Linked DNA regions of Streptantibioticus cattleyicolor NRRL 8057 = DSM 46488. Each later gene encodes a partner of the first gene's protein in a complex. Links are inferred from orthologs where the notes say so. Each region holds a gene or a part of one and is shown on either strand. Other genes may lie near its edges. The genes, in order: secY and secA.

The links.
Region 2: the proteins of secY (region 1) and secA are in contact, whole or in part, in a crystal structure (PDB 3DIN), measured with the Thermotoga maritima proteins. The link is inferred for Streptantibioticus cattleyicolor NRRL 8057 = DSM 46488 from one-to-one orthologs. Residues at the interface, in WP_004081795.1 of Thermotoga maritima: Glu108, Gly109, Glu110, Glu111, Ala236, Glu237, Arg238, Arg239, Ile240, Thr241, Ile242, Gln243, Tyr244, Ala245, Arg246, Arg247, Val248, Thr249, Gly250, Arg251, Arg252, Val253, Tyr254, Gly256, Ala257, Ser258, Thr259, Tyr260, Leu261, Pro262; in WP_004082002.1 of Thermotoga maritima: Glu261, Ala262, Arg263, Lys300, Ala301, Arg302, Thr303, Ile304, Ile305, Leu323, Tyr324, Asp325, Pro326, Val329, Ser330, Tyr333, Ile336, Lys340, Phe345, Val349, Glu363, Phe364, Tyr374, Ser375, Gly376, Gly377, Glu393, Ile395, Thr482, Ser483.

What each region holds. Positions count from the first base shown.
Region 1 is NC_017586.1:3,881,660-3,884,865, forward strand. What follows is about bases 137-3,033. They hold secY (preprotein translocase subunit SecY), read left to right. Parts: upstream 137-875; coding sequence 876-2,192; downstream 2,193-3,033. Other genes in these bases: rpmD (50S ribosomal protein L30), read left to right, coding at 137-202; rplO (50S ribosomal protein L15), read left to right, coding at 204-665; SCATT_RS17070 (adenylate kinase), read left to right, coding at 2,192-2,848; map (type I methionyl aminopeptidase), read left to right, coding at 2,956-3,033. Outside these bases: rpsE (30S ribosomal protein S5), read left to right, coding at 1-18; more of rpmD, read left to right, coding at 20-136; more of map, read left to right, coding at 3,034-3,206. UniProt on the Escherichia coli protein: The central subunit of the protein translocation channel SecYEG. Consists of two halves formed by TMs 1-5 and 6-10.
Region 2 is NC_017586.1:2,124,426-2,128,096, forward strand. Bases 107-3,468 are described here. They hold secA (preprotein translocase subunit SecA), read right to left. Parts: upstream 3,082-3,468; coding sequence 307-3,081; downstream 107-306. Other genes in these bases: SCATT_RS09365 (Rv3235 family protein), read left to right, coding at 107-223; SCATT_RS09375 (GNAT family N-acetyltransferase), read left to right, coding at 3,378-3,468. Also shown: more of SCATT_RS09365, read left to right, coding at 1-106; more of SCATT_RS09375, read left to right, coding at 3,469-3,671. UniProt on the Escherichia coli protein: Required for protein export, interacts with the SecYEG preprotein conducting channel.

The DNA.
Region 1 (3,206 bases):
GCAGGGGCGGTGGCCTGACATGGCGCGCCTGAAGATCACGCAGACCAAGTCCTACATCGGCAGCAAGCAGAACCACCGTGACACCCTGCGTTCGCTCGGGCTCAAGCGCCTGAACGACGTGGTCGTCAAGGAGGACCGCCCGGAGATCCGCGGCATGGCGCACACCGTGCGTCACCTCGTCACGGTCGAGGAGGTCGACTGACATGGCGGAGTCCAAGCCGCTGAAGGTCCACAACCTCCGTCCGGCCCCGGGCGCCAAGACCGCCAAGACCCGCGTGGGTCGTGGTGAGGCGTCCAAGGGCAAGACGGCCGGTCGTGGTACCAAGGGCACCAAGGCCCGTTACCAGGTTCCGGAGCGCTTCGAGGGTGGGCAGATGCCGCTGCACATGCGGCTGCCCAAGCTGAAGGGCTTCAAGAACCCGTTCCGGACCGAGTACCAGGTTGTCAACCTCGACAAGCTGGCCGCGCTCTACCCCGAGGGCGGCGAGGTCACCGTCGAGGACCTGGTGGCCAAGGGTGCGGTCCGCAAGCACCAGCTCGTCAAGGTGCTCGGCACCGGCGAGGTCACCGTGGCGCTGCAGGTGACGGTGGACGCCGTCTCCGGCTCCGCCAAGGAGAAGATCGCCGCCGCCGGCGGCAGCGTCACCGAGCTCGCCAAGGCTTGATGGCTTGAAGTACCGACAACCGGGGATGCCCACACTTTGGTGGAGGGCATCCCCGGTTGGTCATTCCTCGGGGGGCTTCCTCGCCGGTAAGGTGGCGAGGAGTGGCGGTATGCACGCGGCACGGTCCGCGGGGGTACCTGCCCACCCCCGTACCAGTCGACCTCTCACGACCGTCACCTTCCGCGTCCCGCGGGAGGCGCAGGAGGCACCGTGCTCACCGCGTTCGCCCGGGCGTTCAAGACGCCCGACCTGCGGAAGAAGCTGCTGTTCACGCTGGGCATCCTCGTGCTCTTCCGGCTGGGTCAGAACGTCCCGCTGCCCGGGGTGGACTACCGGAACGTCGCTCAGTGCATCAAGGAGGCCGGCGGCAACGGCGGCCTCTTCGGCATGATCAACCTGTTCAGCGGCGGAGCCCTGCTGCAGCTCACCATCTTCGCGCTGGGGATCATGCCGTACATCACGGCGAGCATCATCCTCCAGCTGCTGACGGTGGTGATTCCGCGCCTGGAGGCCCTGAAGAAGGAGGGCCAGGCCGGGCAGACGAAGATCACCCAGTACACCCGTTACCTGACGCTGGCGCTCGGCGTGCTCCAGGGCACCGGCCTGGTGGCCACGGCCCAGAGCGGCACGCTCTTCCGTACCTGCGCGGTCGGTAACCAGGTGGTCCCGGACACCTCGATCTTCCGCACCACCGTCATGGTGATCACCATGACCGCCGGCACCGTGATGATCATGTGGCTCGGCGAGCTCATCACCGACCGCGGCATCGGCAACGGCATGTCGATCCTGATGTTCACCTCGATCGCGGCCGGCTTCCCGGGCTCGCTGTGGTCGATCAAGAAGTCCGGCAAGATCGTCAGCGGCTGGGGCGAGTTCTTCATCGTCATCGCGATCGGCCTGGCCATGGTCTGCCTGGTGGTCTTCGTCGAGCAGGCCCAGCGGCGGATCCCGGTCCAGTACGCCAAGCGGATGATCGGGCGCCGGTCCTACGGCGGCACCTCGACCTACATCCCGCTCAAGGTCAACCAGGCCGGTGTGATCCCGGTCATCTTCGCTTCGTCGCTGCTCTACATCCCGGCCCTGATCGTCCAGTTCAGCGGGAACTCCACGGCGGGCTGGGCGCGCTGGATCAGCACCAACCTCACCAAGGGCGACCACCCGTTCTACCTGACGCTCTACTTCCTGCTGATCGTCTTCTTCGCCTTCTTCTACGTGGCCATTTCCTTCAACCCCGAGGAAGTTGCCGACAACATGAAGAAGTATGGTGGCTTCATCCCGGGCATCCGGGCTGGTCGACCCACGGCGGAGTACCTGGGCTACGTGCTCAACCGGATCACCTGGCCGGGCTCCCTCTACCTCGGGCTGATCGCCCTCGTGCCCACGGTGGCGATCGCGCTGTTCAACGGAACGCAGAACTTCCCGTTCGGCGGTACGAGCATCCTCATCATCGTGGGCGTCGGCCTGGAGACCGTGAAGCAGATCGAGAGCCAGCTCCAGCAGCGCAACTACGAAGGGTTCCTCCGCTGATGAGAATCGTCCTCGTCGGGCCGCCTGGCGCTGGTAAGGGCACACAGGCCCAGTACCTCGCCAAGAACCTGTCGATCCCGCACATCTCCACCGGCGACCTCTTCCGTGCCAACATCAGCCAGGGCACGGCGCTCGGCAAGCAGGCGCAGGAGTACATGAACGCCGGCCAGCTCGTGCCGGACGCGGTGACCATCGGCATGGCGACCGACCGTCTGCAGCAGCCGGACGCCGAGGGCGGCTTCCTCCTCGACGGCTTCCCGCGCAACCTCGGTCAGGCCGAGGCGCTCGACGGCTACCTGGCCGACAAGGGCGTCAAGCTCGACGCGGTGCTCGACCTGGAGGTGCCGGAGGACGAGGTGGTCAAGCGGATCGCCGGCCGCCGGATCTGCCGCAACGACTCCAGCCACGTCTTCCACGTCTCGTACACCCCGCCGAAGGCGGCCGGCGTGTGCGACAAGTGCGGCGGCGAGCTGTACCAGCGCGACGACGACAGCGAGGACACCGTCCGCAAGCGGCTGGAGGTCTACCACAGCGAGACCGAGCCGATCATCGACTTCTACAAGGCGCAGGAGCTGGTGGTGACCATCTCCGCGCTGGGTACGGTCGAAGAGGTGACCCGGCGGGCCATGGAGGCCCTGGGGCGCCCGGCGGCCTGACCTCATCCGAGCAGGGCCGGCAGACGGCCGCGGCGCCCGAGTTGGCGCCGCGGCCGTACTGTTGCTGTATCCCCGCAAACACCCGGAACGACGAAGGGCGCAAGCCGATGGTGGAGATCAAGACCCCGGACCAGATCGCGAAGATGCGTGCCGCGGGGCTGGTCGTGGCGGCGATCCATCAGGCGTGCCGCGACGCGGCGGTGCCCGGCGCCACCACCAAGGACCTGGACGAGGTCGCCGCCAAGGTGATCTCCGACCACGGCGCCAAGCCCAACTTCCTGGGGTACGGCGGCTTCCCCGGCAACATCTGCACCTCGGTCAACGACGTCGTGGTGCACGGCATCCCGGACCGCGAAAC
Region 2 (3,671 bases), 1.8 Mb from region 1 along the record:
GTGGGACCTCGCCGCCCGCGGCGTGCTCCGGCCACCGGCCGGCCACCCCGCCCCCGTCGTCCGCCGCTGCGGCTGCCGCCCGGCCCGCCCCGGCGCGCTGGAGGTCTTCGCCACCGTCGCCTCCGGCCCCGCCGTACGCGCCCTCGCCTTCCGCCTGGAACGCGGCGCCGACCAGCGCTGGCGGTGCACCGCCGTGGACTTCGCGGGCCCCTCGTGGCGGTGAGCGCGACGGCCCCCGCGAAACGCCGAAGGCCGGCCCCGCGATGCGGAACCGGCCCGGCAGAGGTGGCCTCGGTCGGCGGGGCGCTACTTCTTGCGGCGCCGGCCGCCCTTCTGCTGCTTGCGGCGCTCGGCGCGGGTCAGCCCGTCGCCCTCCTCGCCGGCGGCGGGCTCGCTGGTGAAGTCGCCCTCCACGATGTCGCCCTCACCGTCCACCTTGGGCGCGGAGAAGTGCAGCCGGTCCGGGCGCTGCGGGGCCTCCAGGCCCTTGGCGCGGATCTCCGGCCGCGGGGCGCCCACCGGCACCGCCTCCTGGCCACCCTGCGCCGGCACCTCGTCGGCCGCCACCGGAACCTCCTCGACCTGCTGCTCCACCTGGACCTCCAGGTTGAACAGGTAGCCGACGGACTCCTCCTTGATGCCGTCCATCATCGCGTTGAACATGTCGAAGCCCTCACGCTGGTACTCCACCAGCGGGTCGCGCTGCGCCATGGCCCGCAGGCCGATGCCCTCCTGGAGGTAGTCCATCTCGTACAGGTGCTCACGCCACTTGCGGTCCAGCACCGACAGCACCACGCGGCGCTCCAGCTCACGCATGATGTCCGAACCGAGCTGCTCCTCACGGAGCTTGTACTGCTCGTGGATGTCTTCCTTGATCATCTCGGCGATGAGGTCGGCGGTGACCCCGGCCCGGTCCCCGGCCTCCTCCTCGACGTCCTCGACGGTGACCTTGACCGGGTACAGCTGGGCGAAGGCGCTCCACAGCTTCTCCAGGTCCCACTCCTCCGCGAACCCCTCGGAGGTCTCCGCCTTGACGTAGTCGTCGATGGTGTCGTCCATGAAGTGGACGATCTGCTCACGCAGGTCCTCGCCCTCCAGCACCCGGCGGCGCTCACCGTAGATGACCTCGCGCTGCCGGTTGAGGACCTCGTCGTACTTGAGGACGTTCTTGCGGATCTCGAAGTTCTGCTGCTCGACCTGCGACTGGGCGGAGGCGATCGCCCGGGTGACCATCTTGTTCTCGATCGGCACGTCGTCCGGCACGTTGGCCATGGCCATGACGCGCTCGACCATCTGGGCCTTGAACAGCCGCATCAGGTCGTCACCGAGCGAGAGGTAGAACCGCGACTCGCCGGGGTCGCCCTGACGGCCGGAACGGCCGCGCAGCTGGTTGTCGATACGCCGCGACTCGTGGCGCTCGGTACCCAGCACGTACAGCCCGCCGAGCTCCTTGACCTCCTCGAACTCGGCCTTGACCGCCGCCTCGGCGCGCTCCAGCGCCTCCGGCAGCGCCGCCGCCCACTCCTCGACGTGCTCCACCGGGTCCAGACCGCGCTGCCGCAGCTCGGCCTCGGCGAGGTCGTCCGGGTTGCCGCCGAGCTTGATGTCGGTGCCGCGGCCGGCCATGTTGGTGGCCACCGTCACCGCACCCTTGCGGCCGGCCTGGGCGACGATCGTCGCCTCCCGGTCGTGCTGCTTGGCGTTGAGCACCTCGTGCGGCACGCCGCGCTTGGCGAGCTGCTGCGAGAGGTACTCGGACTTCTCCACCGAGGTGGTGCCCACCAGCACCGGCTGGCCCTTGGCGTGCTTCTCGGCGATGTCCTCGACGACCGCCGCGAACTTCGCCTCCTCGGTGCGGTAGATCAGGTCCGGCCGGTCCAGCCGCTGCACCGAGCGGTGGGTCGGGATCGGCACCACGCCCAGCTTGTAGATCTGGTAGAACTCGGCGGCCTCGGTCAGCGCCGTACCGGTCATCCCGGACAACTTGTCGTACAGCCGGAAGAAGTTCTGGAGGGTGATGGTGGCCAGCGTCTGGTTCTCGTTCTGGATCTCCACCCCCTCCTTCGCCTCGATCGCCTGGTGCATGCCCTCGTTGTAGCGGCGGCCGGCGAGGATACGGCCGGTGTGCTCGTCCACGATCATGACCTCGCCGTCCATGACGACGTAGTCCTTGTCGCGCTTGTACAGCTCCTTGGCCTTGATCGCGTTGTTGAGGAAACCGACCAGCGGCGTGTTGACCGACTCGTAGAGGTTGTCGATGCCCAGCCAGTCCTCGACCCGGGAGACGCCCTCCTCCAGCACGCCGACCGTGCGCTTCTTCTCGTCCACCTCGTAGTCGCGGTCGAGCTTGAGGCGCAGCACCAGCTTGGCGAAGTCGCTGTACCACTTGGTGGCCTGGTCGGCCGGGCCGGAGATGATCAGCGGGGTACGGGCCTCGTCGATGAGGATCGAGTCGACCTCGTCCACGATCGCGAAGTTGTGGCCGCGCTGCACCAACTCCTCCTTCGACCACGCCATGTTGTCACGCAGGTAGTCGAAGCCGAACTCGTTGTTGGTGCCGTACGTGACGTCACAGGCGTACTGCTCCCGGCGCTCGGCCGGGGTCATGTTCGCCAGGATGCACCCCACCGACAGGCCCAGGAAGCGGTGCACCCGGCCCATCCACTCCGAGTCACGCTCGGCCAGGTAGTCGTTGACGGTGATCAGGTGCACGCCCTTGTCGGAGAGCGCGTTCAGATACGCCGGCAACGTACCCACCAGCGTCTTGCCCTCACCGGTGCGCATCTCGGCCACGTACCCCAGGTGCAGCGCGGCGCCGCCCATCAGCTGGACGTCGTAGTGGCGCTGGCCGAGCACGCGCTTGGCCGCCTCGCGCACCGTGGCGAACGCCTCGGGCAGCAGGTCGTCCAGGCTCTCGCCGTCGGCGTAACGCTGCTTGTACTCGTCGGTGAGGCCCCGCAGCTCGGCATCCGTCAGGTTGACGAAGTCCTCTTCGATGGAATTGACCTGGTCCGCGATGCGGTGCAGCTTGCGCAGGATCTTTCCCTCACCTGCGCGCAGGATCTTGCCGAAGACGGACACGTAGGCTGGCTCCTTGCCGGTCGGGCCTGGCACGTTACTCTCGCGCTGGGCACAGCGGGTGGTTCCCTCTCCCCGGTGGGAGACCCGCCGGGGACGTCCTTGTAGGGCCCGCTGCAACGGCCATCGTAAGCGAGGACACCAGCGGGTCGGGAGGTCCGCCGTAGGACCGGCGTGCTGTCACCCCGGGCGGTGACGGAAAACGTACATAAAGGGGGCACCGGCGGGCCGGCGCCCACGGGCGCGCAGGCCGGGAAAACGGTGTGCCCCCCGCCACCGGGCAACGCCATACTCCGTGGATGGAACCCGTTTCGCTGACCACCGAACGCCTGCTGCTGCGGGCACCGGAGCCGGGCGACGCCGCCGCCGTCCACGCCGCCTGCCAGGATCCGGAGATCCCGCGCTGGACCACGGTGCCCTCCCCCTACACCCGCGCCCGCGCCGAGGCGTTCGCCTGCGAGGACTCCGCGGCCGGCTGGCGCGACGACACCGCCTACACCTTCGCCGTGCTCGCCAAGGACGACGGCGCCCTGGTGGGCGTCATGTCCCTGATACGCCTCGCCGAGCTGCACACCCCGCGCCACCAGGCGGAA